One region of the Thioalkalivibrio sp. ALE17 genome, then DNA from elsewhere that is predicted to be linked to it. Evidence: predicted binding sites of a transcription regulator. Region 1 holds the regulator's gene; each other region holds the start of a gene.

Region 1 (7,996 bases):
GCACCACGATCACGAACGCCGCAGCATTCCACAGTGCGCCCAGGCCGCTGCCCTTGGCAATGCTGCCTCCAAGCACGGCCACCAGCCCCAGCGTCACCCCGATGAGGCTCAGGATATCCATGTCAGCAGAACCCCTTGACCAGCGCGGGACCGATCTCGGGCAGCGGATAGACGTGATCGGACAAACCGGCCTCTGCCACCGCCGCCGGCATCCCGTAGACCACGCAGGTCGCCGCGTCCTGCGACCAGACCTGCGCCCCGGCCCCTTTCAGCGCCCGCGCACCCTCGCGCCCGTCCGCACCCATCCCGGTCAGCACGACCGCAAGGACCTGTCCGCGCAGCGCATCCACGGCGGAGCTGAATGCGGCGTCCACGCTTGGCTTGTAGATCGTGCCCAGCGGGCTCTCCGCGATGCGCACATGGGTCTGGCTGCCCCGTTCCAGGGTCAGCTGCATGCCCCCGGGGGCCAGCAGGGCCACGCCTGGCTTCAGGGCATCGCCGTCCTTCGCCTGGCGCACCTCGATGTTGCACATCGCGTTCAGCCGGTCGGCAAAGGCCGGCGTGAAGCTGGCCGGCATGTGCTGGACCAGCACAATCGGCAACGGGAAACTGGCCGGTAGCGGTTTCAGCACCTCCTGCAGGGCGACCGGCCCCCCCGTGGAAGTCCCGATCAGGACCGCCCGCAGTTGCCGCAGGGGTGTTGGCGACCGGGTGCGCGCGACCGGCGGCTGTTGCTTGGCAGCGTCTGCGGCCTGACGGTCGGCCTCTTCCCGCCGCGCGGTCGGCCGCGACTCGCGGGCCGGTGTGCTGGTGCCCGGCGCGCTGGCCGAGCGCGCGCGGCTGCGCGACAGCGAACGCACCCGGCGGCGCAGCAGCATGCGGGCGCTGTCCTCGTCGCCCGCCATGTCGCTGAACCGCTTGGGGAGGAAGTCCACCGCCCCGGCCTCCAGCGCATCCAGGGTGGCCTGGGCGCCTTCGGTAGTCAGGCTGGAGAACATCAGGATCGGCCGCGGACTCTCGGCCATGATCTTGCGCACCGCGGTGATGCCGTCCATCACTGGCATCTCGATATCCATGGTCACGACATCGGGGTCGAGCTCGCGCACCTTTGCGATCGCCTGCTCGCCGTTCTCGGCCGAGCCGACCACCTCGATGCCCGAGTCGGAATCCAGAATCTCCGCAATGCGCCGACGAAAGAACCCGGAGTCGTCGACGACCAGAACCCTGATCGGCATCCTCAGCCCTCGCTCGTGCGCGATGCGCGGCGGGGACGGCCGGACATCTGCAGTTGCCGCATCAGGATGGTCACCAGATCCGAGACATCCAGGATCAACGCGATCCCGCCATCCCCGGTAATCGTGGCGCCCGCCAGGCCCTTCACGCCCTGCAGATTCTGCCCAAGGGGCTTGATGACGACCTCTTCCTGACCGACCAGGTCATCCACCACCAGACCTACCTTGCGATCGGCGGTATGCACCACGACCACATGGGCGTCCTTGCGCGGCTCGGGCTCGTGGCCCGGCTTCAGCCAGCGCTTGAGGTAGTGAATCGGCAGTGCCTGCTTGCGCACGATGATGACCTCCTGGTCATCCACGTAATGCGTCTTCGTCAGGTCCAGATCCAGGATCTCGGATACCGACGCCAGCGGGATGGCGAAGCGCCGGCCATCCAGGATCACCATCAGCGCGGGCAGGATCGCCAGCGTCAGGGGCAGCTTGACCCGCAGCGTGGTGCCCACGCCCACCTCGGAGTCGATCTCGATGGTGCCGTTGAGCTGCGAGATCTTGGTCTTGACCACGTCCATCCCGACCCCGCGGCCGGAGACGTCGGAGATCTCGGTCTTGGTCGAGAAGCCGGCCATGAAGATCACGTTGAAGGCCTCGCGATCGGTCATGCGCTCGGCCATGGCCGGTTCCATCAGGCCTTTCTCCACGGCCTTGCGCCGCAGGGCCTGCGGGTCCATGCCGCCGCCGTCGTCCTTGATCAGCAGCGCGATGTGATCGCCTTCCTGAGCGGCCCCCAGCACTACGGTCCCCTTGCGCGGCTTGCCCGCCGCCTCGCGTACCTCGGGGGTCTCGATGCCGTGGTCCACGGCATTCCGGACCAGGTGCACCAGCGGATCCGACAGGGCCTCGACCAGGTTCTTGTCGAGGTCGGTGTCCTCGCCGAAGATCTCCAGCTCGATCTCCTTGCCCAGATTGCGGGAGAGATCGCGGATCACGCGCGGGAAGCGGTTGAAGACCTTCTTCACCGGCTGCATGCGGGTCTTCATCACCGAGGTCTGCAGATCCGAGGTCACCAGGGCCAGGGAGCTGATCGCCTTGCCCAGCTCGTCATCGACATGCTGCGAGCGCAGCATGCTCAGCCGGTTGCGCACCAGTACCAGCTCGCCCACCAGGTTCATGATCTCGTCCAGGCGCTCGGTGTCGACGCGCACGGAAGTCTCGCCCTGCGGGGCCGCCCGACCGCCCCCCTCGGCACCCCCGCCGCCGGCACGCGCGCCGCCACCGCCCTGGCCTCCTGCAGGGGTATCGGCGGGCGCGGCGGCCTTCTCCGGTTCGGCGGGTTCGGGCTTCGCCGACGGGGCTTCCGCAGGTTCGTCGTCTGCGGGGCTGGGGACTGCCCCGGTAGCGGCCGGCCCGGCGCCCTTGGCCTGCAACTCGTCCAGCAGGTTCTCGAATTCGTCGTCGGTGATCAGGTCGCCGGAGCTACCCTCACCCTCCGCAGCCGGTTCTTCTCCGGCCGCATCGCCCGCGGTGGAGCCCGTCTCCACCGGCTTCGGCGGCTGATCGCCGTGCAGGCTGTCGAGCAGGGCCTCGAATTCGTCGTCGGTGATCTCGTCACCGGCACCGACCATCGCTTCGCCATCCGCCGCCGGTTCCGCATCCGTATCCGCTTGCGGTTCGGGCTCTGGCTCCGGCTCGGGTTCCGGGGGCGGCGGCGCGGCGGGCTCCGCCGCCACGTCCTCGTTGTTCGCCATGCGCCGGAGGTTTTCCACCAGGTCGGCCTCGGCGGGCGTGGGATCCACGCCGGAGCGCAGGTCCCCGAACATTACGTTCAGGGTGTCCAGCACCCGCAGCATGGTGTCCATCAGGTGACTGTCCGCCCGCCGCTCACCGTTACGCAGCAGGTTGAAGACGTCCTCCGCGTGATGGCACACGGTCACCAGGGGATCCAGGCTCAGGAAGCCGGCTCCACCCTTGATGGTATGGAAGCTACGAAAGACCGCATTCAGCAGATCCCGGTCATCGGGATTCTGTTCCAGGTCGATGAGTTGCTCGTTGAGCCCCTCCAGCAGTTCCCCGGCCTCGATCAGGAAGTCCTGAAGGATTTCGTCATTGGGGTCGATGGCCATTCAGTCTCTCCGGTCGCGTGGCGCCATTCGCATGAGGGGCACTGCCTAGAAGCCCAGGCTCGATAGCAGATCGTCCACCTCGTCCTGTCCTTGAACGACATCCGCGGCGGAATCTTGAGTCTTGGGCACGCTGGGACCGTGACCCTTGCGGTCCGCCTCGCGATCCTCCTCGCGCTGTTCAAGCGACGCCTCGGCCGCCTCGACCTGCTCCATGCGCCCGCTGGAGAGCCGGATCAGGGACACCAGGTTCTCTTCCAGGTCGGTCACCAGCTGGATCACGCGGCGAATCACCTGGCCGGTAATGTCCTGATAACTCTGGGCCATCAGCACCTCGGAGAGCAGCCGGCGCAGCTCCTCGGTGTCGTCCCCCGCCTGCGCGAAGAACGTGTCGAGCTCGCGGGCAAAGTCCCGGAACTCCTCCACCGAGAGCTGGCGGTTACGAAAGCGCGTCCACTTCGCCGTCAGGTCGGCCGCCTGCTGGCTGAACGACTCCGCGATCGGCAGGCTCGACTCAATGGCATTCATGGTGTCGTGGGCCGCCTGTTCGGTCATCGTGACCACGTAATTCAGGCGTTCCTTTGCGTCCGGGATCTCCGCCTGGGTCAGTTCGACCAGACGCGAATCGCCGCGGAAGCTTTGCAGGGCCTCGTGAAGATCGCGGGTCAGCTTGCCCAGCTCGTCGAAGAGTTCGCGGTCATAGGGGCGCGCCAGATCCTGCACCAGCGCCCGGGCGCCCGTGTCGTCGCCCGCCTCCAGCGTCTTGACCAGCTGTCGCGCAAGCTCCAGCTGATCATCGCGTGGTGGGTGTTCCTGTTCAGTCATGAGAAGCCTCTTGCGGGTACGGCGCGGAAGGTTTCGGACAACGCCCGCGGCGGTCGGTGCCACGGGCGCCGGGCATATCGGTCACAGGCGCATGATTATCCCTGTGCTTCAATGCGTTCGAAGATCTTGTCGATCTTTTCCTTCAGCGTCTCGGCGGTGAACGGCTTGACCACGTAGCCGTTCACGCCCGCCTCGGCCGCCTCGACGATCTGGTCGCGCTTGGCCTCCGCCGTCACCATCAGCACCGGCATGGACTTGAGGTTCGGGTCGGCGCGCACGGCCTTCAGCAAGTCGATCCCCGGCATGTTGGGCATGTTCCAGTCGGTGATCAGAAAGTCGAAATCGCCGTTCTGCAGCATCGGCAGCGCGGTGCTGCCGTCGTCGGCTTCCTGGGTATTGTTGAAGCCAAGATCACGCAACAGGTTCTTGATAATGCGCCGCATCGTGGAAAAGTCGTCCACGATGAGAATCTTCATTCCCTTGTCCACACGTCACTCCGGGATTCGTAGGGTGGGTTTTAGAATAACTGCAAAGCCGTACCGTCTTCGAGCCACGAACCCAGGCGGGCACGCAGTCGAATGGTGGCCTGACTTCGGATCTGGCTGACGCGCGACTCGGTCACGCCCAGCACGGCACCGATCTCGCGCAGGTTGAGCTCTTCGATGTAGTAGAGCGACAGCACCAGCCGCTCGCGTTCGGGGAGGTCGCCGAGGGCTTCGGCCAGTTCCTGACGGAACTCACCGGCCTCGAGGGTGCGGGCCGGCGACACCTCCTGCCCTTCGATCACGCGATCAGCCCCGTCGTCACCCCCGCCGAGGTCGTCCAAAGCGAACAGGTGGGCCCCGGCGTGATCCTGCAGCATCTCGTAGTACTGGTCGATCGGCACGTCCAGCTCGGCGGCGACCTCGCTGCCACGCGCCGCCCGCCCCTCGCGCGCCTCGACGGTCTGGATCGCCGCGGCAATACGCCGACTGTTGCGGTGCACCGAACGCGGTGTCCAGTCACTGCGGCGCAGCTCGTCGATCATCGCGCCACGGATGCGGATGCCGGCGTAGGTGGCAAAGGTCGCGCCCTGGCCGCCCTCGAACTGGCGCGCCGCCTCGAGCAGCCCGATCATGCCCGCCTGAATCAGATCATCCACCTGCACCGAGGCGGGGAGCCGCGCCATCAGGTGATGGGCGATGCGGTGGACCAGCTCGACGTGATCGGCAATCAGCTGTTCGTGTCCGCCGCTGGCCGCGGAGGTCGCCTGATAGCCGGAAAGTCGATTACGCGTCGTCATCATGCGCTCTGCAGCATCCGTTCCACGAAAAACCCGACGCCACCGTGGTCACCGCCCCCCACCGGCCAGCGGTCCACGGTCCGTGCCAGTTCGGCAAAGGCCTTCCCCGCCGGGCTCCCGGGGTACTGCTGTACCACTGGCGCGCGTTTCTGCACCGCCTTTCGCAGGTGATCGTCCATCGGAATATAGCCGGCCAGGTCGAGCACCACCTCCGGCAGGTAGTTGCCGCAGACGGTATTGAGCTTCTGCATCAGTCGCTCGGCGCCTTCGCGGCCGTCGACCATGTTCGTCACCATGCGGAAGCGACGCAGGCCATGATCGCGGTGCAGGACCTTGATCAGGGCATAGGCGTCGGTAATCGAGGCGGGCTCGTCGCAGACCACCACCAGGGTCTCCTGGACCGCGCGGCAGAACGACGTCACGGATTCCTGCAGGCCGGCCGCGGTGTCCACGATCAGCACATCCAGGGGTTTGCGATAGGCGCTGAAGGCATGGATCAAACCGGCATGCTCGGCCGGCGTCAGGTTGGCCATCGCCGCGATCCCGGAAGCCGACGGCACCACCTTCACCCCGTCCGGCCCCTGGACGAGCACGTCCTCCAGGCTGTCCACGTCCCCGGTCACCAGGTCGTGCAGCGTGCGCTCGGGACGCATCCCCAACAGCAGGTCCACGTTGGCCAGGCCCAGATCGGCGTCGAACAGCATGACCTCGCGCCCGAGCCGGGCCAGGCCCACCGACAGGTTCACCGATACGTTGGTCTTGCCCACCCCGCCCTTGCCCGAGGCAACCGCGATGACCTTCAACGGCTTGTTAGTGCGTGGCATAGCGCCCCTTCCCGACCGGTTGAATCAGTTCCAGCGTGGCGGGCTCCGCCGCCCGTGCCGGACGTGCCTGGGCGCGCGCGCGTCGCGGCGGTTCCATCTCCGCCAGGCGCTCGGCCGCCCAGGTCTCGCGGGCATTGGCCGCTGCCCCGGGTTCATCGGCGGCATCCTCCAGGGCCAGTCGGGTCAGATACCCGGTATCGACCCGGTGAAAGTCCTCGGCAATACGCTGGCCATCGCTGACGAACCCCAGCCCCAGGTGCTGATCGAGCAGTACGGACAGGACCTCGCCCAGCTCCTCGGCCTCGTCCAGCTTGGTCAGCACCAGCGCCGAGGGCTCCGCCTTGCGAAATGCCTCCAGCACCCGCCGCAACGCGCTCCCCTGGGTCGTCGCCGACACCACCAGCCAGCTCTCGGCCCGGATGTCCGGCGGCAGGTGCGCGAACAGGGATTCGTCCTCCACTGCACGCGGGGCCTGTCCCGCCGTATCCACCAGGATCAGGTGCCCATCCTCCACGCGGCGCGCCAGTTCGCGCAACTCTCTCGCGTTCTGCAGCACCCGCACCGAGATCCCCGCCATCTGGGCGAAGGCCTGCAACTGGCGCGTGGCCCCGATGCGCTGGCTGTCCAGGGTGACCAGCGTAACCGAATCCGGGCCCATGCGGCGGATCTGGCGCAGCGCGATGCGGGCCAGCGTGGTGGTCTTGCCAACGCCGGTGGGCCCGACCAGCGCCAGCAGGCCGCCCTCGTCCAGGATGTCCGGCCGGTGGGTGGCAATCGCGCCCGACAACCGCGCCCGCAGGCGTTCCCAGGCCTGTTCCGGCGAGCTGTCATCGAGAATGCTTCCGGCCAGGCTGCGCGCCAGGGCCTCGCTGAACCCGCGGTCGATCAGGCGCGCCTTGCATTCCGCCGCCAGCGGGTGGCGGGCCGCCCAGCGCGCCTCTTCGCTCTCCGCATACTGGCGCGTCATCAGGCTGCGCAGGTCGCGCAGCTCCTGCCGCATGGCGGTCAGCTCCGGGTCGGCCGGCCACGACGCCGCGGCCTGACCGGCGCCGCGCTCGCGGGCCGGTCGGGCGGTTGTGCTCGCTTCGCGGCTCGTCGCGGGCGCGTCCTGCGCGGCTACCGGCTCCGACGCGGCGCCGTCCTCCAGCGCCGCGACCACCTCCAGCCAGCCGTCGACCCGGCGACTGGACAGGATGACCGCGTCCTCGCCCTGCTGCTCCCGCACCTGGCGCATCGCGTCACGCATGTCCCGGGCCCGATATCGTCTGACGTTCATGCTTTTTCTCCTGCGCCGCTCGCGCGGCGGAACCCTTCATCGTGTCGTTCAGGCGGACTGCTTCTGCGACTCTTCCTGGCCGACGGTGGCAACCACCCGGATCCGGCGATTGTCCGGAATCTCGGTGAACGCCAGCACGGTCAGACTGCGGACCGCGCCGCGCAGCCACCCGGCGATCCAGGAGCGGATCTCCGGTGCCACCACCAGGACCGCCGGCTGTCCGGCCGTCTCCTGGCGGCGGGCCGCATCGGCCACCGAGCGCTGCAGCCGCTCCGCCAGCCCGGGCTCCAGTCCAACCGTGCCGCCCGAGCTCCCCTGCAGGGACTTATGCAAGAGCTGTTCCAACGACGGATCCAGCGCGATCAGGGGGAGCTCGTCCTCCGGCCCCACCAGGTCCTGCACGATCGAGCGCGCCAGGGCCACCCGCACCGCCGCGG
Region 2 (7,996 bases), on a different contig from region 1:
CGGCGACCTGCTGGCCGCGGCCCAGACCGGCACCGGCAAGACCGCCGGCTTTACCCTGCCGATCCTGCAGCGCCTTTCCACCAGTGATGCGCCCAAGCCCGGCAACGGCCGCCCGCGCTGCCTGGTGCTGACCCCGACCCGCGAGCTGGCCGCCCAGGTGCACGATTCCGTGAAGACCTACGGGCGCAACCTGAAGCTGCGCTCGATGACAATCTTCGGCGGCGTGAACATGAACCCGCAGATCAAGGCCCTGCGCGACCGCATGGACATCGTGGTGGCGACCCCGGGGCGTCTGCTGGATCACGCCAACCAGAAGACCATCGACCTGTCCGGTGTGGAGATCCTGGTCCTCGACGAGGCCGATCGCATGCTGGACATGGGCTTTATCCGCGACATCAAGAAGCTGATTGCGCTGATGCCGGGCAAGCGCCAGAACCTGATGTTCTCGGCGACCTTCTCCGACGAGATCCGCAAGCTGGCCAACGGCCTGCTGTCCAGCCCGGCGGAGATCGACATCGCCCCGCGCAACACGGCCGCCGAGAGCGTGCAGCAGAGTGTGCACCTGGTCGAGACCAGCCAGAAGCGCGAACTGCTGAGCCACCTGATCCGCACCAACAACTGGGAGCAGGTGCTGGTGTTTACCCGCACCAAGCACGGCGCCAACCGCCTGGCCGAGAAGCTGTCGAAAGACGGCGTGCGCTCGGAGGCGATCCACGGCAACAAGAGCCAGGCGGCGCGCACCAAGGCGCTCAAGCAGTTCAAGTCCGGCCAGGTGCCGGTGCTGGTGGCGACCGATATCGCCGCACGCGGACTCGACATCGATCAACTGCCGCAGGTGGTCAACTTCGAGCTGCCGAACGTGCCGGAGGATTACGTGCATCGCATCGGTCGTACCGGCCGTGCGGGCTCCGCCGGTGCCGCGCTGTCGCTGGTGGATGGCGAGGAGATCAAGCTGCTGAAGGGCATTGAGCGCCTGATCCAGCGCCCGATCGACCGCATCGAGACCGAAGGCTTTGCCGCGCCGAAGCCGGCTGCCAATGACGGCAATGGCAATAACCGCCGCGGCGGTCGTGGCGGCAAGCCGGGCGGCGGGGCACGCAATGGCGCCCCGCGCAACGCCCGCGGTGGCAAGCCCGGCGGCGGTCGCGGCGGCAACGGCCGCCCGTCCTCCAACGGCAACCGGGCGGCGCGCAGCCGCTAGTCCGACGCGCCAGCGCAGTACCGCGAACCCGCGGTCCCGATGTCCGGGGCCGCGGGTTTTTTCGTTCCGGGTCTGGCGGGGAGGGCTTTATTCACCACGAAGCACACGAAGGCACGAAGAAGGGCCAGGTCAAGGGCGAAAAGCGATAACAGGAAGGCTGGAAGACAGGAAGGGACTGGTGTTGTGCGCCAGGTGATTGGCCCCAGTACAAGGCTAATCACAGCGTGTTGTGATTGCCGAGGGCCCATAAACACTTCCAAATTTCGCGTCTTCCTGTGAAATGCTTTTGCCCTTGCCCTTCTTCGTGCCTTCGTGTGCTTCGTGGTGAATACGGTTTTCGAGTTGCGGCGAGGCGTTGGAGTTGAGCTGGATCAGGGCGGCGGGGGATGGGCCGGGCGATACTCTGGCGGGCTCAAGGCCGGGCGCGGGTGGTCGTTAACGAAGCCAAAGGAGGGTGTCGATGAAGATTGGGAATCTGGGTGGGCTGCGGCTGAAGCTGATTATTCTGGTGATCGTGGTGAGTACGGTGCCGCTGTCGATCATGGGCGGGGTGACGTTCCACACCATGAAGGGCGATCTTGCCGCGGGGGTGGATGAGGCCCTGGTGACGCAGCTGTGGTGGTTGCTGTGGGCGCTGTGGGTGGTCGCGTTTGTGGTGGCGCTGGGGATTGGCTGGTTCTATGCCAATGTGCTGACGCGGCCCCTGGAGCGCCTGGCCGAGGGGCTGGAGGCGATCGGCGAGGGGCGCGCGGATCTCGGGCACCGCGTGGAGGTGACTACGGACGACGAGATCGGCCGCACCGGTGCAGCCTTCAACACGGTGATGGGCCGGCTCTCCGGGCTGATCCGGCAGGTCGCGGATGCGGCCGACGGTATCGCCGCCTCCGCGCGGCAACTGGAGGGTCGCAGCAACGAACTGACCCGGGCGACCCACGAGCAGCGCGGCGACGTGGAGCAGGTGGTCACCGCGATGAATCAGATGTCCGCCACCGTGCAGGAGGTGGCCAACAACACCCAGAGCACGGCCGAGAGTGCCGGTCAGGCGACCCGGGCGGCGGAAGGCGGACGCACCGTGGTGCAGGCCACGCAGGGCGCGATCAACACCCTGGCCGGCGAGATCCGCCAGGCGAGCCACGTGATCAGTGAGCTGAAGGGTGACAGCGACAACATCGGCACCATCCTGCAGGTGATCGAGGAGATCGCCGAGAAGACCAACCTGCTGGCGCTCAATGCGGCGATCGAGGCCGCCCGCGCCGGCGAGGCGGGACGCGGCTTCGCGGTGGTGGCCGACGAGGTGCGTCATCTGGCTCAGCGAACCAACGACTCGACCGGGGAGATCCGCGAGATCATCCAGCGCCTGCAGGGCGGAGCGACCCGCGCGGTACAGGCGATGGAGGTGAGCCAGCAGCACGCCGAGACCTCGGTGGAGAAGGCCGGCGAGGCGGGCGAGACCCTGGAGTACATCCACGACTCGGTGACCACCATCGACGACATGACCCGCCAGGTGGCCAGCGCGACCGAGGAGCAAAGCCAGGTGGCGGAGGAAATCAACCGCAACATCCACCACATCAATGACATCGCGGTGCGCAACGCCGACGGGGCCAACGAGATGCAGCAGGCGGTAGAGGCCCTGGAAGGGCTGGCGCAGCAGCTACAGAACGAGGTTGCGGGCTTTCGTCAGCAGGGCTGATCCGGCCTGGCGTCAGAAGCCCCGGCGCAGGGCGTCGAAGCCCAGGGCGACGTCGTCGGGATCCGCGCCGGGCTCGATGCGCAGGCGGTCACGCACGGTGTCGCGGTCAATATGGGACGCCTCGATCGCGTCGTCGGGCAGGCGATACAGCCACCAGGCGAGCGCGGCCTGGGTGCGCGTCTCCGACCAGGGCTCCAGGTCCGTCCCGATCCGCTCGGCATGCGTGCCCAGCTCCGCGTCGAAGAAGGGCTCCAGTCGATCCAGCGCGGCGACCGGGTCGGGCAAGTCCGGACGTTCGCCATCCAGTGCCTCCACGGCGCGCGCCAGTTCCTGGCGGGCGATCTCCGGCCAGATCTGTGAGGGCAGGTAGCCCTCCATCGCCGGCCGTCCGCCGGCGGTGATGCCGTGCAGGTAGCCGCTGCGGGTGAGCAGATAGCGGTCGAGCGCCTCCAGCGCCTCGCGGGCCCACTCAAGGGTGTCGCGGTCTTCCAGTACCCGCGCCAGGTTGGCGAGCGCCGCGATGGCCTGGCCCGAGGTGTCGGCATAGGTGTTGCGGTCGACCCGGGGTGGATCGGTCTGCGTGCGGGTCTCCGGGTCCAGCTGATAGTAGTCGCGGTCGGCGTACTGGCTGTTGCCGAAGCGCAGCTGACGGGCGTCCCACAGGTGGTCGCGCAGATAGTCGCGAATGCCGCGCGCGATCTCCGCGTAGTGTTCGTCGCCGATGTGCTCGTAGGCCTCGGAGAACAGCCACAGGAACGCGGCGTTCTGATCCAGGCGCTTGGAGGTCTCCAGGGCCAGGACCGGGTCGCGCTGGTCGGGATCGTGGAAGAAGAAGAAGCCGCCCTCGACCTCGTCGTAGAGATCCTCCGCGATCTGGTCCAGCAGGCCGGGCATGCGTTCCTCCCAGTCGTCACTGGCCAGCAGGTAGCGGTAGGTCCAGGGTTGCGGGCGCTTGCTGAGCGTTCCGAATGTGGCGCTGCCGCTCAGGCGGTCGGCGCGCTCGTCATAGACCTCGTCGAGCATCTCCATGAAGGCCTCGAGGCCGTCGATCGCCGCGTCGTCCGGTGTGATCTCGCGGCCGGTGACCGAGAACATGTCGCGCTGCGCCTGGAGGATGCTCTCGAGGTCACGGGCATTCACGTGGCCGGTGAAGCGGGTCAGCATCTCGTCTTCGTGATTCACGATGACCACGAAGGGCAGGCCGCGCCCGCCATAACGGCGGAACAGGTCGGCGCGTTCGTCCAGGTCGACGAGGACGGGGATGTAGTGCTCGTCGATGACATCCACCACCGACGGGTTCTCCAGGGATTCGTCCTGGAAGTCGCGGCACCAGGTGCACCACTGGCCGTGGAAATAGAAGAAGATCGGGCGTTCGCGTGCCTCGGACTCGTCGAACAGCCCGCTGTCCCAGCTTTGCCAGTCGATGCTGGAGTCGGCCGGATAGTCCTCGGCGGCCACTGGCAGCGCGAGCGCCAGCAGGGCGGCGCCCGCAAGGAGCCCGCGCGCGGCGCCACGAAGGGCGCTGGCGACGGAAGGGCCTGGGTTGTAGAAGGGTCCGGTCATCGCGGGCACTTTCCGGGCTTGTGTCTATTGGTATAGACCAGTTGAAGGATTGCGCGTTCGGCACGGGGCGGTGTGGCAGGATGCCCGCTTGATCACTGCTCGAGGACCCGGGGTCGGTCCGATTGGGGACGGATCTGCTGTGCGCGTCGTAGAATGGCGCCATTTTTCACGCCGGCTCTGGTTAGCCGACGCGCGATCTGCGCCTCGAGACAGCGGGCATCAACGGGCCCGCGCTTGCGCCACGCTCGCGGCGACTATCCAGATCCGACAGTCCCCCAGGAAACACCGATCCATGTACAGGCTTGCATTCCTGCCCACCTTTTTCTTCGCCCCGGCGTGTTGCGGGGGGGCTTCATGACGGGAGGCCGGACCGACCGGCGGGTGACGTACCTGCTCCCCGGCCTGTGGGCGGCACCGGGGGCCACCGCGGGTGAGCCATCACGCCCGGTGCGGCGTCTGGCTCGCTGGCTGGGGCGCGCGCGGGCGACCGGCGATTCCGGGGCGGTGCCGGGCTGGGAGGCGGCGCTCGCCGAACGGCTGGGTTATCGCCCGCAGGGCGAGGGCGCACGGACCTGGCTGGCCCAGCCGGTCCAGCTGACGCCCGGGATGAAGGACCTGGTGGCCTCGGCGGTGGAGCCCGTGGCGGACGCCGAGCGCGAGGCGTTGTGGGCGACCGCGCAGCCGGAACTGGAGGCGGCCGGCGCCACCCTGGGCCTGGGCGAAGACGGCCTGTGGGAGCTGCAGATGGACGCCGAGGGCGAGGCCTCCGGCCCGCCGCCGTCTGTCGGGCTCGGTCGATCCATGGTGGCCCACTCGCTGCAGGGCGATGTCGCGCGGCGTCTCCAGGTCCTGGCGACCGGCTTGCAGATGGCGTGGTTCCAGCACCCCGTCAACCTGGAACGCGAGCGTGAGGGACGGGGTGCGGTGCATGGGCTGTGGCTATGGACGCCGGGCTTTGCCGGCGGAGCCAGCGACGTGGGCCGGGTCTGTGGCGGCGGGGCGATCGGCCGCTGGCTGGCACGGGGCGCCGGTATCGACTGGTGCCCGGATCCGGCCTGCACGCCGACGGAATCCGGCGACACGGTGGTCGTGGTCGACGCGCTGGGGGGGCCGCCGTCCCCCGAACGACGCCTGGAGCTTCTGGAATCGGTCGCCGATGACGTGGTCGCGCCCGGGGTGCGCGGCGTGTTCCGCGGGGAACTGCGTGCGCTGGAGTTCGTGGACCCGCAGTCCACCCACCCCGTACTGCGGCTCGACCGCCGCCAGGCGCTGGCCTTCTGGCGCCGCCCAAGGCGGCCCTGAAGCCGCGTGCCGGTGTTATACTGCGCGGCTTTTCTCGCCACCTGATGGAACGTGCCGTGCGCGCCACGACACCCGACGGAAACTGCCATGGAACTGAACGCGCTGTACTCCCGGATCGATGACCTGAAGGGCCGCCTGGACGCCCTTAGGGGGTATCTTTGACTACCCGGCCAAGGAAGAACGGCTGGAAGAAGTCCAGCGGGAGCTGGAGCAAAACCCCGACATCTGGAACGACCCGGAGCAGGCCCAGGCCCTGAACAAGGAGCGGGCCCAGCTCGAGGGTGTGGTCATCAACATCCGCGAGATCGGCACTCAGCTGGACGAGAGCCGGGACCTGCTGGAGATGGCCGAGGCGGATGACGACGAGGAGACGGCGGCGTCGGTCGAGACCGATGTCGACGCCCTGACCGCGCGCGTCGAGGGGCTCGAATTCCGCCGCATGTTCTCGGGCGACATGGACGAGGCCAACGCCTACCTCGACATCCAGGCCGGCTCCGGCGGCACCGAGGCCCAGGACTGGGCGAATATGCTGCTGCGTATGTACCTGCGCTGGGCCGAGCACAAGGGCTTCAAGGCCGAGGTCACCGAGCTCTCCGAGGGCGAGACGGCCGGGATCAAGAGTGCCACCGTGCACATCCAGGGCGAGTACGCCTTCGGCTGGCTGCGCACCGAGACCGGTGTGCACCGTCTGGTGCGCAAGTCGCCGTTCGATTCCGGCAACCGCCGGCATACCTCGTTCGCCTCCGTGTTCGCCTCGCCGGAGATCGACGAGAACTTCGAGATCGAGATCAACCCGGCCGACCTGCGGGTGGATACCTATCGGTCCTCCGGCGCCGGCGGGCAGCACGTGAACACGACCGATTCCGCGGTCCGCATCACGCACGTCCCGACCGGGGTGGTCACCGCCTGTCAGGCGGGGCGTTCGCAGCACAAGAACCGCGAGATGGCGATGAATCAGTTGCGCGCCAAGCTGTACGAACGCGAGCTGCAGGAGCGCAACGCCGAGAAGCAGGCGGTGGAGGACACCAAGTCCGACATCGGCTGGGGCAGCCAGATCCGCTCCTACGTGCTCGACCAGTCGCGGATCAAGGATCTGCGCACCGGCGTGGAGGTCGGCAACACCCAGGCCGTGCTCGACGGCGACCTGGACCAGTTCATTGAAGCCAGCCTGAAGAGCGGGCTGTAACGCTTTCTTTTACCGGGATTCCCGATGACCGAGATTACCGACGAGAACAAGCTGATCGCCCAGCGGCGCGCCAAGCTGAACGAGCTGCGCGAGGCCGGCCCGGCCTTCCCCAACGACTTCCGCCGCGATGCCCTGGCGGCCGATCTGCACGCCGCGCATGACGACACCGAAGGCGAGGCGCTGGAGGGGCAGGGGATCCGCGTGACTGTCGCCGGGCGCATGATCGGCAAGCGCGTGATGGGCAAGGCGAGCTTTGTCCGCCTGCGCGACCAGTCCGGGGACATCCAGCTGTTCGCCCAGCGCGACAGCCTGCCGGAGGGCGTCTACGCGGCCTTCAAGCACTGGGACCTGGGCGATATCGTCGGCGGGCAGGGTACGCTGTTCAAGACGAAGACCGGCGAGCTGACGGTCCAGCTGGACGAGCTGCGTCTGCTGACCAAGAGCCTGCGCCCGCTGCCGGAGAAGTTCCATGGCCTGACCGATCAGGAACAGCGCTATCGCCAGCGCTACGTGGACCTGATCACCAGCCCGGACAGCCGCGAGCTGTTCCGCACCCGCACCCGGATCGTGCGCTACATCCGCGAATACTTCGAGCGCGAGGACTTCATCGAGGTGGAGACCCCGATGATGCAGGTGATCCCGGGCGGCGCGACCGCGCGGCCGTTCGCCACGCACCACAATGCGCTGGACATGCCGCTGTACCTGCGCATCGCGCCGGAGCTGTACCTGAAGCGTCTGGTCGTCGGCGGCTTCGAGAAGGTCTTCGAGATCAACCGCAATTTCCGCAACGAGGGGCTGTCCACCCGGCACAACCCCGAGTTCACCATGCTGGAGTTCTACGAGGCGTTCGTGGACTACCATGCGCTGATGGACCGCACCGAGACGTTGCTGCGCGGGCTGTGCGAGGACGTGCTGGGCACGACCACCATCGAGTACCAGGGCGAGACCTACGATTTCGGCCAGCCGTTCACCCGCATGACGGTTCGCGAGGCGATCCTCGAGCACAATTCGGAGATCAGCAGCGAGGACCTCGCGGACATCGACAAGGTGCGCG
Region 3 (7,996 bases), on a different contig from region 1:
CGCCTGCAGTCGTGTGCCGGAGCCGATGGCTGTCTGGCTGATCCCGCCGAAGCTCTGGGCGAACACATCGCCGAACTCGGCACGGGAACGTTTAAACCCCGTGGTCCCCGAGTTGGACACATTGTTACCGGTGGTCTGCAGATCGGCCTGGGCCGCGTTGAGTCCGCTCAATCCGATATTGAAGGGCATGGGGTGTTTCCTCCGTCAGGGTTCTTGTTGCGGGGCGTCAGCCGCCAATCCGCCGTACATCCGAAAAGCTGATCTCGCCCAGGCCCTGCACGGTCAGTGCCAGCCCGGAGTCACTGCCCACCGCGACGCTTTCCACGCGGGCATCCAGAAAGGTATCCACGGCCTCCGACTGGGTCCCGGAGCGGGCCGTGGCCTTGAATTCGTAGACGCCCGGTGGCGCGAAGGTGCCGTCGTCGCGCATGCCGTCCCAGGTGAACTCCTGCAGGCCGCTGCCGGCAGCGCCCATATTCATGCGGCGAATGCGCTCGCCATTCGGGCTGTACACGTCGATCTGCAGCTCTTCGGTGGCGCGCTCCAGATCGACCGCGCCGTTCACCCGCCCGTCGGGCCCCAGTTCGCCAAACTCGACGGGCACCAGTACATCCTTGCCAACCAGCGAAGCCGCCTGCAGCGTCTGGTTCTGCCCCAGGGACTGCGCCAGCTTCTCGAAGGACTTGGACAGCTGCTCGATGCCGGTCACGGTGGAGAACTGCGCCATCTGGCCGAGGAAATCACCGTTATCCATCGGCTCCATCGGGTCCTGGTTCTCCAGCTGGGTGGTCATCAGCTTGAGGAAGTCGGACTGCCCGAGGCGGTCCATCTCGCCTTCCGGCTTCTTCTCCGGGCGCGACAGGCCGAGGCGATCCAGCAATTCGGGGGAAATCTGTGTCATGGCGGGCTCCTCTAGCCTTGGCCGATCTGCAATGTGCGCTGGAGCAGCTGACGCGAGGTCTCCATCACCTCGACGTTCGCTTCGTAGTTGCGCGAGGCGGACATCATGTTGGCCATCTCCTCGACCACGCTGATCGCCGGGCGGAAGATGTAGCCCTCCTCGTTCGCCTGCGGGTGGTGTGGCTCGTAGTGGGCCTGTGGCGCGGCCTGCGACTCGGTCACGCCGGCCACCCGCACGGACGTCGCCGCACCATCGGGGTTGGCCTGATCCATCACGCTCTGGAACAGCACCTGCTTGGCGCGATACGCCTCGTCCGGGTTGGTGGCGGCGGTGTTCGCGTTGGCCAGATTCGAGGCCACGGTATTCAGGCGCACCGACTGCGCCGACAGCGCCGAAGCCGAGGTATTGAACAGACTGAACATATTGCTCACGACATCGATCTCCCGATCAGGCCCGCGTTAACGGTCGCCCCTCAGGGCTTCGCGGATGCCGGAGACCCGGCGGTTAAGGAATTCCAGACTGCTCTGGTACTGGATCGCGTTCTCGGCAAAGGCGGCACGTTCCATCTGCGGATCCACCGTGTTGCCATCCAGGGACGCCTGCGAAGGGACGCGATAAAGCGCCTCGGCCTGCCCGTTCATCGCCCCGGCATTGGGGTCGATATGCGCCGCCTGGCTACGCGCCATGGGCAAGTGATTGCCGCTCCCAGCCGCGGACTCGAGCACCGCGCGAAAGTCGATATCGCGCGCCTTGTAGTTCGGGGTGTCCGCATTGGCGATGTTGGAGGCCAGCAGCTCCATGCGCTGGGCGCGCACGTTGACCGCCTGCGGCAGGATGCCCATCGCCTTGTCGAGAGAGAGACTCATCGTTTCCGTCCTGTCCGCCCGTGGCGGACCCTCGCTACCAGAACCGGGACGCAGCCATTGCGGCCCTTTGCGAGGAGACCGATGCAATCGCTATGCCAGCGACGGGAATCCGTCTCGGCTGGGGACGCCCTTAGCGGGAAACGTGGGAAGGGGGCAATTCGAGTCGCGGCCGCATTGCGCGGGCGTTTCGGACCTGGCGGCCCTGCGACGGAGGGGCGTCAGGATTTGAGCCGGAGGACCGAGCCGTAGTCGGTGCGAACCGTCTCGAAGGCCTTGGTGTACGGGCCGGCCGTCTCCGAAGCGCCAAGAAACAGATAGCCGCCCGGATTCATCTGCCGGGCAATACCGTCAAGAACCTGTCGCTTGGTCTCGCCGGAGAAATAGATCAGCACGTTGCGGCAGAACACCAGGTCGAACTTGCCCAGTGCCGCGTAGCTGTCGATCAGGTTGAGCTTCTGAAAACGACAGCGCCGCTGCACCTCGGGAACGACCTTGTGGCCGTCCGTCACGGTCTCGAAGAAGCGCGCGCGGCGGCTCTCGCTCAACCCGCGCACAATACTCAGGCCGTCGTAGACCGCCCGCCGGGCGTCATCCAGGATCTTCTCCGACAGGTCCGTCCCCAGGATGGATACCGGCACCTTGCGCGGGGGGCGGGATTCCTCCCACTCGGAGACGACCATGGAGATGCTGTAGGCCTCCTGGCCACTGGAACAGCCGGAAGACCAGACCTTGATGCTGCTTCCCTTCGCAGCCAGCTCCGGCAACAACACATGCCGGAGGATCTCGAACGGAAAGCCATCGCGAAACCACGAGGTTTCGTTGGTCGTCATCGCGTCGATCACACGGGTGCGCAGCCGCGGATTCGGGGCTTGCCGCATCGCGTGCAGGAGCTCCGGCACGCTCTTGAAGTCGAACTCGTCGAGCAGCCGGGACAGTCGGCTCGACACCAGATACTGACGGCTGTCACCCAGCACCAGGCCGCAGCAGTCCTGCAGGAAGCGGGAAAACTCCTCGTAATCGCGGGAATCGATCACCGGTTCATCCCCGAGCACAGTCCATGGTGATTAGCATCCTGATGACGAGTCCTTGACAGCGGCGCCCGCGCCACGAAACGCAGGGGGAATCCCCGGTAGCGGGTTTCAGTATACGGTGTCGCAGGCGGGACACGACACTGGGCCCTTGTCGGCCATGTGACGCCGCCCCGGCCTTGCCGGGCGGCAACCCCGTTCCCCCCGGCGGTCATTCGACCTGTTGATCCTCGCGCCCGGTCTGGTCGAGCACCGCGTTGGCCAGTTCGTCGGGGTTGAATTTCGAGAGAAACGCATCGGCCCCGGCGCGCTTGACCATGTCGGTATTGAACTCGCCGCTCAACGAGGAATGCAGCAGCACCTTCAGATCTTTCAGGGCGGGATTGTCCCGGATCCGCGCCGTCAGCGTATAGCCGTCCATGCGTGGCATCTCGATGTCCGAGATCACCAGCTCGATCTGGTCGCGAACCGGGCCCTCCCCGGCCTTCTGCTCCAGGAAGTCGAGCGCCTCCTGACCATCCTTGAAAACCTCGTATTCGAACCCGAGACCGCGAATCGCCCCCTCGATCTGCTTGCGCGCCACGACCGAGTCGTCAACGATCACGACCTTGCGCCCCCCCGCTGGCGTGGCGTCCGCTCGGATGGACTCGGAGACCTCGGTCGGCAGAGGATTGACGATCGAAAGCACCCGTTCCACGTCGATGATCTCGACCAGCTTGTTGTCGATCTCGGTGACCGCGACCAGAAAGGATTCGCGCCCGGTTCCGCGCGGGGGCGACTTCACATCCTGCCAGTTCACATTCACGATCCGGTCCACGGCCGATACCCAGAACCCCTGAACCGAACGGTTGAACTCGGTGACCACCACCTTCTGGTCGCCGCTGTCGCTGGCACCGGCCGCGCTGCGCAGGCCCATGGCGCGCGCCAGATCAATGATCGGCACCGTGCCGCCCCGCAGCGTAGCCACACCGCGCACCACACTCATCGACCCCGGGATCTGGCGCAGCGGCGGCGACGGGATCACCTCGCGCACCTTGAACACGTTGATTCCGAAGGTCTGTGATCCACCCAGGTGGAACAGCAGCAGTTCCATCCGGTTCTGACCCACCAGCTGCGTTCGCTGGTTCACATCGTCAATGAATTGACTCATGGTGCTGCTCTCCTTGTCCCGCGCCCATCTGCCGCGAGCCGCTCCCGGGAGCTCAGTGTGCACCGCGCACCCCCGGGCTGTCATTTGCAATCGCCTGTATGCGCCTTCTGGCGCCGCTTCCCAGGGATAACGGCATTGAACGCCGGGCCTTGAGTCGGGCACCGCCCGGACAACTGGCATCAAACCTGCATAGCTTCGGGTCCGCGAACGGACGCGGCAGACCCGGGGTATTCCCTCGGGCGGCGAGGACCGGCATATGCATCCACATACAACCTGTACATCACGCTGCATCCCCATGGGGCTCATGGCTCTCGTGGCGTGGTTCGCGCTCTCCGTGCCGGCCCACGCCGAGATCCACCCCGTTGCGGAGATCCGCGCGGCCGCGGAACAGTTTCTGTTGCAGGAGCTGGACGCCGAACATAGCGACGACATCAATATCGAGATCGGCCAGCTCGACAACCGGCTCCGGCTGGCCTACTGCCATGACGGACTCAACGCCCGTTTCCCGCCCGGCGGCCGCCGCGACGGCAATACCGCGATCCACCTTCAGTGTGCGGGCCCGGTCACCTGGCAGCTGTATGTCCCGGCCACGGTGGAACGTTACGCTCAGGTGCTGGTGGCCAGTCGCAACCTCCCTCGCCAGCACACGCTGACCAGCGGCGATCTGCGCTTCCAGCGCATCGAGACGTCACGCCACGCGGGCAGTTATCATGAAGACAAGTCGGCCCTCATCGGTCAGCAGACCCGGCGCAGCATTCGTCCGGGCCAGATCATCGGCACACAGCACGTCACCCAGCGCGAGATCGTCAGCCGCGGCCAGCGGGTCACGATCCTTGCCGAAAACGGCTCGATCGCCATCCGCATGCAGGGCGAGGCCCTGGAAAACGGCACCCTCGGGGACCGCATCCGGGTCAGGAACACCTCGTCCGGGCGCGTGGTCGAGGGCGAAATCCAGCCCTCCGGGCACGTCCGGGTGACACTTTGATGCCGACTCTGTGATTGGTGTTACAAAAACCACCGCCACAGGGCTACAGTTTCAGCACACGCGGCCGTAAACACTTGCAGCACAGTTACAACGACAGGACGGCACAATGGATATCAAGGGCCTCAATACGAACAGTCTGCGCCCCGACGGCCAGAGCTCCACGGTCAAGGGCCGCGAGGACTCCAGCGGCGCGCCCAACCGGGCGCAAGGGTCGGATAGCGCCGTGACCACCGGTAACGATTCGCTCACCCTGACCGGCGCCGCCCAGGCGATGAGTTCGGCCGCCAGCGCCGGCGAGAACGCCCCGTTCGACGCGGCGCGTGTGGCCGAGCTGCGCGAGGCGATCGCCAGCGGCAACTACCCGGTGGACAACGAACAGCTGGCCGACCGCATGATCGACCTCGAGCGCCTGCTGCGCTAATCACGGACCTCACCGATGAACACCGACACGCGCCATCGCCTGCTGCGCTCCCTGGAAACCTCGATCCGGCTGGCCCACCAACTGGAAGAGGCCCTGATCCAGGAGACCCGCGCGGTCGAGGCGCGCACCCCGGAGACCCTGCAGGAAGTCGTGGCGACCAAGCAGGGGCTGCTGCAGGAACTCGAGACCGAGACCCGCCAGCAGCGCGCTATCGCCGAGGCCGCGAGCGAGTCATTCACGCCCGAGGGCATGGCCCGCCTGCTCTCGCGCATGGACGACGGTGCCGTCCTCAACGATCACTGGCAGGCCCTGCGCCAGTCCATCGAGCGCTGCAACACCCTCAACCAGGGCAACGCACGCCTGATCGATCGCGATCGCCAGCGCGTGGAGCTCTCCATGCAGATCCTGCGCGGCGAAGAGGCCGGCCCGGCGGCGACCTACGACCCCTACGGGCGCACCCGCCCCAACACCCGTGGCGGACGCCGTATCACACAAGCCTGATGCAGCTTATTCGCACCGATGCTGGCATTTCGGATGCTCGACCAGTACCTTGCGTCCTCACACCCAGCTAACGTCACGAACGCATGGACGAAACCGACTACACGGTCGACAAGCCGGACCGGATCGCCGGCATTCTCAAGGACCTGGACCACAAGCTCACCCTGGTCAGCGTCCGGCTCGACGCCGACGGCCCGCTGTACACCTCGGCCCTGGTCCGGCTGAACGCCGCCGCGAAGGAAGTCTTTCTGGATGAGCTGAATCCGCCGCGCGCGCACCAGCAGGTCACCCCCGGCATGCCCCTTCGGGTATTCGCGGCGCTGCGCGGCGTGGCGGTGCGCTTCTCCACCACCGTGGCCCGGATCGAACAGGAAAAGGGCGGCGCCCTGTACGCCTGCCCCTACCCGGAAACACTGGAGCATCTCCAGCGCCGCGAAACCTTCCGCGTTCACATCCCCATGGCCCAGCGCCCGCAGATCGAACTGCGCGCGCCCGGCTGGAAGGACCCGGCCATCGGCGAGCTCGTCGACCTTTCCGGCCAGGGCATGTGTATCGAGCTGGCCACGTCCACGCTCGACACGCTGGAGACCGGCACTACCCTAGCGTTCACCAATCTGCTGCTCCCCGACGTCAGTGAGCGGCTATCGGGCGACCTGCGCCTGGCCAACCGGCGGCGCAGTACGCGGGAGGGCTACGAATACGCCGGCTTCGAGATTGTCGGGATGACCCAGTGGCTGGAGCGCCAGACCAACCTCGCCTTGCTGCATTACCAGCGCGAGGCGCGTCGCCGCTCGATGGAATAGACCCGCCCGGACAAACTCGGACGTCAGACACAAAAAAGGCCGCTACAAGCGGCCTTTTTGATGCTTCCCGTTTGGTCGGGACGGCAGGATTTGAACCTGCGACCCTCTGCACCCCATGCAGATGCGCTACCAGACTGCGCCACGCCCCGAAGCCGCGAACTATATCCGATTCCCCGCCGTCACGAAAGCACCCAACACCGTCAAAGCGAACCGAGCGCCCATCACGGCACACGAGTGTTTAGTTCACCACAGAGTGCACGGAGGACACAGAGAAACGCGTGAAAACGGAAGGCATCGATGGCTCGCGGATTCGGAGACGGGATGCGCCCCAATGGATGCGGCCCTTTAACCCGCGACCAGACCCGAAAGACCTTCTTCGTGAACTTCGTGCCCTCTGTGCTTCAAAAAGACTTTCTGAACGCGGGCACAAGGAAGGTCAGGCGCGGAGCGTGCGCAGTACGGACTCGAGCTCGGAGATGGTGTCCTGGATGATCTGCTGGGCCTGCTGGCGATCGCCCTTCGCCTCATCACCGGAGAGCTTCTGGCGGGCCCCATTGATCGTGTAGCCCTCCTCGTACAGCAGAGCCCGGATCTGGCGGATCAGGATCACGTCCTGGCGCTGATAGTAGCGGCGGTTCCCGCGGCGCTTCACCGGCGCCAGCATCGGGAATTCCTGCTCCCAGTAGCGCAGCACGTGCGGCTTGACCTGGCACAGCTCCGCCACCTCGCCGATCGTGAAGTAGCGCTTGCCCGGGATCGCGGGCAGTTCCTGGTGGTTACTCGCCTCCAGCATAGCTCTCTACCCGCTCGCGCAGTTTTTGCCCCGGGCGGAAGGTAACCACGCGTCGCGCGGATACCGGGATCTCCTCGCCCGTCTTCGGATTGCGTCCCGGACGCTGGTTCTTGTCGCGCAGGATGAAGTTGCCGAAGCCCGAGAGTTTTACGCCCTCGCCTGCTTCCAGCGACTGGCGCATTTCCTCGAAGAACATCTCGACGAATTCCTTGGCCTCCCGCTTGTTGAGACCCAGTTCCTCGTTTAGCACGGCGGCAAGATCCGCCTTGGTAACAGCTGCCATCGCCTTATTGTCTCAGGGTTGCGTTGAACCGGGCCTGGAGATGCTGCATCACCGCGTCGGTGACGCCAGCCACATCCTGTTCGCCTAGGGTGCGATCAAAAGCCCGTAAAATCAAGCCCAAAGCCAGGCTCTTCTCGTCCGGATTCAAGCCCTTGCCCTGGTACAGATCAAACAGGCGGACATCCTGCACCAGCTCCAGGTCCAGCTCCCGGATGGCCGCCAGCACGTCGCCGGCGGCGACCGATTCGCCGACCACCACCGCCAGATC
Region 4 (7,996 bases), on a different contig from region 1:
GGGGCGCCACCCGGTGGTGGAGGCCGGTCTGGACGCGCCGTTTGTCGCCAACGACACCGAACTGGACCCCGAAGAGCGCCGCCTGCTGGTGATCACCGGGCCCAACATGGGCGGCAAGTCCACCTACATGCGCCAGACGGCCCTGATCGTGCTGCTGGCCTGCATGGGCAGCTTCGTGCCGGCCGCGCGGGCGCAGATCGGGCCGGTGGACCGCATCTTCACCCGCATCGGGGCCTCCGACGACCTGACCTCCGGGCGCTCCACCTTCATGGTGGAGATGACCGAAGCCGCGAATATCCTGCACAACGCCGGTCCCGAAAGCCTGGTGCTGATGGACGAGATCGGGCGCGGCACCAGCACCTTCGACGGGCTGGCGCTCGCGCTGGCCTGCGCCGAACGCCTGGCGCGCCACAACCGCGCGCTGACCCTGTTCGCCACGCATTACTTCGAGCTGACCGCACTGGCCGAACGCGAAGCGGCCGTGGCCAACGTGCACACCGACGCCATGGAGCACGAACACAGCATCGTGTTCCTGCACCAGGTCCGCGAGGGGCCGGCCAACCAGAGCTACGGGTTGCAGGTCGCGCAACTGGCCGGGGTACCGGCCGACGTGCTGAAACTCGCCCGCACCCACCTGCGCGAGCTGGAGGACCGCGCCGCGGCCGCCGACTCGCCCCAGCTCGGCCTGTTCACCGCGCCGCCCGGGCCAGCGGCCGCCGAGCCGGAGCCCGAGGCGCGCCCCGCGCCGGCCCCGGAAGAACGCGCCCTGAAGGCCCTGTTCGACACCCTGGACCCGGACGAGATGTCCCCGCGCGAGGCCCTGGACGCGCTCTACCGCATGAAGGACGCGCTGCGCAACCCGGATTGACGCGCTCGTTGTGCGGTCCTGAAGGGGCCGTGGCAACCACTTTCGGAACCATCGGAATTCACCGAGGGACCCCGCGCCGGGGGTCCACCGAGAGATCGCCACGTCGCTTCGCTCCTCGCGATGACGGAGAAGGGGATGGCCGCTCCTGGCAATGATGGATTAAGGGGAGGGTTGCGCCCTGCGATGAGGGGTTGAGGAGTGACCACTCCTTGCGGTGACGAGATGGTTTCCCTGTCATTGCGAGGTCCCGGAAGGGCCGCGGCAATCGGTCCGCCGCTGGCGCGAAGCCCCCGAATGTGGCCAGGGTTCGCCCGGGATTCCCGACAGCCGCGGGGGAGGCGTTACAATGCGGCGAAATCCTGCCGGCTGTCGGTGCCACGGCCGGTTCACGCTCGGCCAGGGCGGTCAGCGGAAACGACCGGTCACAAGACTGAACAAAAAGGGAGAAACACCATGACGTTCGTCGTTATCGATAACTGCATCAAGTGCAAGTACACCGACTGCGTCGAGGTCTGCCCCGTCGACTGCTTCCACGAAGGCCCGAACTTCCTGGCCATCGATCCGGACGAGTGCATCGACTGCACCCTGTGCGAACCGGAATGTCCGGCCGAAGCCATACTGCCAGAGGACGACGTACCAGAGGACCAGATGCATTTCATCGAGCTGAATGCCGAGCTCTCGCGCACCTGGCCGGTGATCACCGCGCGCAAGGACCCGCCGGAAGACGCCGAGGAATGGGACGGCGTCGAGAACAAGTTGCAGTACCTGGAACGCTAATCCGGGAACGGACGGCTGCGGGCCCTCGCGCGTGCGGCCGTCTTAACCGCTTGCAAACGCCCGCCTGAGCTCAGGCGCGCTCGCCGTCGATCCGGAAACGCTCCATCCCCGCGCCCAGATCCTGGCTCAGACGCTGGAGCTGGTCCGCCACCTCGCGGCTGGCGACCGAATCCTCGGCCACCGCTCGGGCGACCTCCGACACGTGCTCCACATTCTCCGCGGTTTCGCCCGTCACGCGGGTCTGCTCCTCGGCGGCCAGGGCAATCTGGTCGTTCATCTGCCGGATATGGCTCACGGCGTCGGCAATAGCCTGCAGGGCATGCGTGGCCTCACGTACCCGATCCACCCCGGCCGCCGCCTGCTCGCCGGCCTCGCGGCTCGCCACCTCCGCGCGCCTGGCGCCTTCCTGCAGGCGTTCGACGATACCCCGAATCTCCTCGGTGGACTCACCGGTCTGCGAGGCCAGCCTACGCACCTCGTCGGCTACCACCGCAAAGCCACGGCCCTGCTCGCCGGCCCGTGCCGCCTCGATAGCGGCGTTCAGGGCCAGGAGGTTGGTCTTTTCGGCGACTGATTGAATAACCTCGAGCACACCGCCCACCGTCTCCGCCTGGGCCACGAGATCGCGCACCCCGGCGCCGGACGTCTCCACCTGCTGCGCCAGGGACTCGATCATGGCAACCGTATCCTGCAGCTCCGCCCGTACACTACGCCCCTGTTCATCCGCGCTGCCGGTGGCCGCCGCGGCATCGCGGGCATGGCCCGAGACCTCGCGCGCGCTGGCCTCCATCTCGGTAACCGCCGATGCGATCTGATCGGTATTCGACTGTTGGCTTTGCGCCGCCTGTTCGCTGCGGTTGACCGTCGTCCCCAACCGTGCCGACATCTCCCCCAGGGCCGAGGCGGTCGCACGAGTCTCCAGCACCGCACGCCGCACCGCGCCGAGGTAATCGCCCAGTTGCCGGGCAATGGCGCTATGCCCCTGCGCCGCATCCAGGCTCAGGTTCACAACACCATCCCGGACCTGGAGCTGAGCAGTGATGGCATGCAGTTCCTCGGCTTCTTGGCCCTCGCGATGCAGCAGCCGGGCCATGTACACCAGCAAGCCGGTCTGGAACACCACGAACGCCGCGTGCAGCATCACCAGCCCCAGCCCGTGTGCGTGGCCCGCGTGCGGCGGGAAGACGTAAACCCCCACCCCGGCCTCCTGCAGGTAATGAAACGACAGGTGATGGACCGCGATCACGGCCGCGGCAAGTACCAATACACGCCAGTCGCGGTAGTAGAGCAGGAAGGCCAGCAGCACGAAGATCGCGAAGTGCATCTCGATCATGCCCTGCCCCTGATGGATCATCAGCGCCGCAAAGCCCATCAGGAAACCGCCATTCACCAGCCGGTTAAGAAGGCTCCCGGGTGATGCCCACAAAAGCGTCCCCGCGATGGCCAGCGCCGGCAGGCCGAACGCGAGCGCGGCGGTCAGGGTGCCGTGCCAGGCGGAAAGCCCCAGTGTCAGGATGAAGAGAAATCCCATGACCGCGACCATGATGCGATCGCCCTGGCGATGCAGACGGTCAAGGGTGAAGGCGTCGGTCGTCATGTCGTGAACCCAAGGCAGTGCCGAGCGCGGAATGCACCTCGGTCCAGATTACGGATAGAGCGGCGGGCACCGGCGCGGGTTCCCGATCCCGGGGCCCGGACGCACATAACGCCCTCCATATATTGCGATAACGGCACGCTGCCGGAAGACTTGAGCGCGCACGGCCCGCTGCAGTCGCCTGCCGGCATGCGGCATCGCTGCAAGACCCGGCGCGGTTTGCCAGCAGCTGCCGTACCGGAGTAGCGCGTCAGCGCGGCAGTCACTGCATCGGCTCCGCACAGCGCGCGGCCCGAGCACAAGTGCAAGACCCAGCCAGCCTCCCCGTGGAGATCCGGGGGCCATGTCTCGCTGGCGGATCAGTCCGGATTCACCCGCTTTTCTCATGTATTTCCGTCGCTTACGGAATTTGTCAACGCAAGCGACGTGAACCGGTGTTCCATCAGCGGTACAGATGACCCTGAGCGTAGCCAGTGAATGCATCCCAAGCCATTGAAATAAAAAAGAACTGACCATCTGGCCCAAGCCTTGCAGAAAATTGGACCGTAATGCCCAGTGCCAGGCACCGGGTCATTACGACGTCCACAAATGCAGTTCCGCTATCACAAGGAGATTCATCATGGACTTCAAAAAAACGCTTATTGCTTCCGCGATCGCACTTGCCTTCGGCCTGAGTTCCGGTCTGGCACTGGCCAATCCGACCAACACGGCGGAAGGCGAGGTCGGCGACCAAACCGCTACCGCCTCCTCGACCGCCGACAATGGCGGCGCATCCGCGAACGAGAACTCGCTGGCGGTGGCGATCAATGACTCCGATCTGTCCGACAGTTCCGACAACAGCACCAGTGTGGCCGACTCCGGCAACACCACGGTCTCGGATTCGGGCAATGACAGCTCCGACAACAGTCTGAACATCGCCGACTCCGGCAACGACAGTTCGGACAACAGCACGAATGTGGCGGACTCCGGAAACACCACGGTCTCCGACTCGGGCAACGACAGTTCCGACAACAGCCTGAATATCGCCGACTCGGGCAACGACAACTCGGACAACAGCCTGAACATCGCTGATTCGGGTAACGACAGCTCGGATAACAGCCTGAACATCGCTGACTCGGGCAATGACAACTCGGATAACAGCCTGAACATCGCCGACTCGGGCAATGACAGCTCCGATAACAGCCTGAACATCTCCGATTCGGGCAACGACAGCTCCGACAACAGCTCGGCCAATGCCGACGACAACAGTGCCGCGGCCAACAACGGCTCCACTGCCAGCGTGACCCGCGATCAGAGCGACAACTCGGACAACAGCCTGGCGGTCATGGATTCCGGCAACAACACCGCCACCGACAGCTTCAACACCATGCTGCAGGTCAACGCGGTGGTGAGCCAGAACGAGCTGTCCGGCACGGTCACCGGGAACTATGTGGACATCGCCGAGGGTGCGCGCAACATCGCCCGCAACTCGATCGGTTCCGATTCCTTCGTGGCCCCCGCCGGCATCACCCAGGTCTCGCAGAACAGCGGGGCCAACAGCCTGACGCAACAGCAGGTATCGGTGCAGGCACACCTCAATCTGGGCAACTAGTCCGTGCCACGCGGCGGGTCCGAGACCCGTCGCGTCACGGCCCTGCACTGGAGAATCCGGTCATGCGCCTCCATCCGAGATATTCGCAATCCTTGTTCACCCGATCCTTGTTCACCCGATCCTTGTTCACCCGATCCTTGTTCGCCGCGATGCTGGGCACGCTGCTCCTGGCGGCCGGTTCCGCCAGCGCGGCCGACCCTCGCGACAGTCAAACAAACCTCGCCGCATCCGGCACGCTGGACCTTCAGGGCCTGACGTCGGTGGATGCCGACACCCTCAACCAGCAACGGGCGCGCCAGGGGGTCAGCAACATCCAGCTGGGCCAGGTCCACTCCCAGATCGCCCTGCATGACAACGTCGTTATGGGCGGCCATAGCGGCACCAACCTGATCGCGCCGGGCGCCTTCGACAATGCCCGCGGGTTTTCCACCGTCATCCAGAACACCGGCCATAACGTGGCCATCCAGGAATCCATGATCGTGAACGTCACGATCCACCCGTGAACATGCGGCACCACCACCTTCTGCTTGCGCCGGGGATCCTGGTGCTTGCCCTGCTGGCACCCCAGGCGCTGCAGGCCCAGGCGGGCGGGGCGCAGGTTCCCGGGATGATTGGCAGCATGAACGTCCCGGTCGAGAGCATGAAGGCCCTGCGCTTTCGCTCGGTGGTCCCGCAGCAATACGACTTCAGCTGCGGCTCCGCCGCACTGGCCACCCTGCTCAGTTACCACTACGACCGGCCCACGGTGGAAACCACCACCTTTGACGGCATGTTCCGCCGCGGTGACCAGGACCTGATCCGGGCCCAGGGCTTTTCGCTGCTGGACATGAAGAACTACCTCGGGGCGGAGGCCGGCCTGGCGGCGGACGGCTTCCGGATCGGCCTGGACGACCTGGAGGGGCTGGGCGTGCCCGCCATCGCGATGATCGAGACGCGCGGCTATCGGCACTTTGTGGTCATCAAGGGCCTGCGCGAGGGCGAGGTCCTGGTCGGGGACCCGGCCCTGGGATTGAAGAGCTACCGCCGACCCGAGTTCGAGGCGGCCTGGGTAAACGACATCCTGTTCATCATCCGCGAAGAGGTCGAGCGCGCCCGCGCGAACTTCAACGCCCCCCAGACGTGGGCCGCCATCACCCGCGCACCCGTCGAGGACGGCGTGGTGCGCCGCGACCTGGCCAGTTTCACCCTGAATCTGCCACGGGCCCGGGAATGGTAACGTCCATGGCCCCCATATCCCCGCAGCGATGCGATGCCTCGCCCCCCCGAGGGCCGCGGACCGGTTCGACGCTTGCCCGCCTGGCGCTTTGCATCCTCGCCGTCGGCCTGCCCGTCGCGGCCCAGGCACTGGAAACGCTTCCCGGCGCGGGTGACCCGCGGGTGGTCGCCGATGCGGTGCTGGCCGAGCAGCGCGGTGGCTTCTTCGGCCGCGACGGGCTGCAGATCGCGATCGGCCTGGAACAGATCACGGCCCTGAATGGCGAGATCCTGCACCAGAGCACGCTGCATCCACTGGGAACCCTTGGCGCCGCGACGAGCCACCCCTCCGCCGGTCGCATCACGATTCTCAACGCGACGGCGGGCCTCCCGGCACAGACGTTCGTCTCGGAAACGGCCAGCGGCCAGGGCTGGGTCACGACCATCCAGAACCAGCTGGACGGTCAGGCCATCCAGCACCAGACAATCCTGCAACTGGAGCTGCGCAACCTGCAGATGCCGCGCAGCGACCTTGGCCGGGCCCTGGAGCAGCAGCTAACCGACGGCGGTCGCGGCTGGTAGCCCCGCCGCCGTCGTTCGCGGCAGCGATCTCAGAAACGCATCGGCACCCGCACGGTCATCTGCACATCGGGCGCGGACTCGGTCACCCCCACCCCCAGCGAGAAGTTCAGGCTGGTGCGTTCAGTCAGGCGATGCGACACCCCCCACAGCAGCGTCCCCACCTGGCGCCGACCGAACACGGGCTCCAGCCCGGGATCGTTCTCCACGCGGGTCCGAAACACCACGCTGTGGTCATAACCCAGGCTCATCGAGGTACGGTCATTCAGGCTGATGGCCATGCCGAGGCTGGCGCCGAAGGCGTCCCCCGGATCCACCGTGCCGTAGTCCGGACCCACATCCCGCTCGATATTCCACAGATAGCTGACGTTCGCGAACAGTACGGCGGGATCGGTCGGGTAGATCATGGTCACGCTGGGCTGCACGGCCCAGAAGCCGGATCCGGTGGGCTGTTCCAGGAAGATCTCGCCGAGCCGGTTCCCGTCCTCGTCCACGATCCGGCGTCGATCCACCGAGAACGGGTCCGTCCCGGTGCGGCTCTTTGCCTTCAGATTGCCGATAAAGAAAGGGCGCCCGCGATCGGCGGTGTTGAACTGGTAGGACAGCCCGAACTCGACATCCCCCAGGCCGCTGCCGGTGGACCCGGTCACCCGCTCCAGTTCCGTTCCTTCCAGGATGTCGCGCCGGCGCACCTGCTGTTCGCGGTAGACCCAGGGAATCTTGAGCCCGACCTCGAGCCGGTCGGTGAGCCCGTACCGCAATGCCACCGCGGCCGTCAGCGTGTCCCGTTCCGTCTCGCTGACATCGATCAGCCCGATCGCCAGGGCCGGGATGATGGTGAAGCCCTCGATCGAGACATCCAGCGCGCTGCTGTGCACATAGGCGAGCGAAGGCTCGATCACCCATTGCCCCTGCGGCGTAAGCATGCCGCGCTCCTCGAAGACCGTAACCTGCGGGCCCTGGTCCCGTGGCGCGTCCCCGACCGCCTCGCGGGGCTCCTGCGCGGCGACCGTGGCCGACAACCCCAGAAACAGCGGGACCAGCCCCGCCCCCCACCTCCCGACCCGGATCTTGTTCACGTGCGTTCTCCATGCCCCCTCGGGGCCGTGCAAACGGGAACACACCGGCCGCGCGCCAGACGGCGCACCGCGGCGTGCCCCCCAGAACCGGGACCGCTCCATCGCGCCTGAACCCGGGGTTCAGTGCTTGGACGGACGCATCCCGTACTTGTCGAGCAAGCGATAAAGCGTCACCCGCCCTACTCCCAGCTCGCGTGCGGCGCGCGACAGGTTGTTGTCGCACTGCCCCAGCGCCCGCATCACCGTCTCGCGTTCCGCGCGGGCACGGGCCTGCGCCAGCGTCTCCCGGCCGCTGCCCTCGAGCGGCGCCGCAA

What was found. Region 1 encodes FliA, which starts transcription of late flagellar genes. Its sites were predicted from a motif close to GCTAAAGTTNNNNNNNNNNCNGCCGATA; they were not measured.
Region 2: the regulator FliA is predicted to act here: its motif matches at 1,612-1,639, upstream of H609_RS0100715 (methyl-accepting chemotaxis protein).
Region 3: the regulator FliA is predicted to act here: its motif matches at 4,973-5,000, upstream of flgM (flagellar biosynthesis anti-sigma factor FlgM).
Region 4: the regulator FliA is predicted to act here: its motif matches at 3,371-3,398, upstream of H609_RS0106575 (methyl-accepting chemotaxis protein).

Annotation. Positions count from the first base shown of each region.
Region 1 is NZ_AUDT01000004.1:163,951-171,946, reverse strand. Features, by position in the region: gene H609_RS0105540 (flagellar motor protein) at 1-121, opposite strand, end outside; gene H609_RS0105535 (chemotaxis response regulator protein-glutamate methylesterase) at 123-1,235, opposite strand; gene H609_RS0105530 (chemotaxis protein CheA) at 1,238-3,355, opposite strand; gene H609_RS0105525 (protein phosphatase CheZ) at 3,401-4,177, opposite strand; gene cheY (chemotaxis response regulator CheY) at 4,273-4,653, opposite strand; gene H609_RS0105515 (RNA polymerase sigma factor FliA) at 4,695-5,462, opposite strand; gene H609_RS0105510 (MinD/ParA family protein) at 5,459-6,283, opposite strand; partial or broken gene flhF (flagellar biosynthesis protein FlhF) at 6,452-7,559, opposite strand; gene flhA (flagellar biosynthesis protein FlhA) at 7,608-7,996, opposite strand, start outside.
Region 2 is NZ_AUDT01000001.1:146,563-154,558, reverse strand. Features, by position in the region: gene H609_RS0100720 (DEAD/DEAH box helicase) at 1-1,201, shown strand, start outside; gene H609_RS0100715 (methyl-accepting chemotaxis protein) at 1,662-2,891, shown strand; gene H609_RS0100710 (DUF255 domain-containing protein) at 2,904-4,454, opposite strand; gene H609_RS0100705 (hypothetical protein) at 4,836-5,756, shown strand; one part of gene prfB (peptide chain release factor 2) at 5,844-5,915, shown strand; one part of gene prfB (peptide chain release factor 2) at 5,917-6,942, shown strand; gene lysS (lysine--tRNA ligase) at 6,967-7,996, shown strand, end outside.
Region 3 is NZ_AUDT01000013.1:48,777-56,772, reverse strand. Features, by position in the region: gene flgE (flagellar hook protein FlgE) at 1-189, opposite strand, end outside; gene H609_RS0109380 (flagellar hook assembly protein FlgD) at 227-901, opposite strand; gene flgC (flagellar basal body rod protein FlgC) at 913-1,332, opposite strand; gene flgB (flagellar basal body rod protein FlgB) at 1,360-1,767, opposite strand; gene H609_RS0109365 (protein-glutamate O-methyltransferase CheR) at 1,986-2,801, opposite strand; gene H609_RS0109360 (chemotaxis protein CheV) at 3,007-3,945, opposite strand; gene flgA (flagellar basal body P-ring formation chaperone FlgA) at 4,241-4,930, shown strand; gene flgM (flagellar biosynthesis anti-sigma factor FlgM) at 5,037-5,351, shown strand; gene H609_RS0109345 (flagella synthesis protein FlgN) at 5,367-5,852, shown strand; gene H609_RS0109340 (flagellar brake protein) at 5,936-6,652, shown strand; tRNA gene H609_RS0109335 (tRNA-Pro) at 6,725-6,801, opposite strand; gene H609_RS0109330 (MerR family transcriptional regulator) at 7,089-7,445, opposite strand; gene H609_RS0109325 (integration host factor subunit alpha) at 7,429-7,728, opposite strand; gene pheT (phenylalanine--tRNA ligase subunit beta) at 7,733-7,996, opposite strand, start outside.
Region 4 is NZ_AUDT01000007.1:101,070-109,065, forward strand. Features, by position in the region: gene mutS (DNA mismatch repair protein MutS) at 1-868, shown strand, start outside; gene fdxA (ferredoxin FdxA) at 1,322-1,645, shown strand; gene H609_RS0106575 (methyl-accepting chemotaxis protein) at 1,716-3,242, opposite strand; gene H609_RS0106580 (hypothetical protein) at 3,859-4,830, shown strand; gene H609_RS0106585 (hypothetical protein) at 4,980-5,333, shown strand; gene H609_RS0106590 (C39 family peptidase) at 5,330-6,046, shown strand; gene H609_RS0106595 (hypothetical protein) at 6,127-6,606, shown strand; gene H609_RS0106600 (transporter) at 6,636-7,682, opposite strand; gene H609_RS0106605 (sigma-54 dependent transcriptional regulator) at 7,803-7,996, opposite strand, start outside.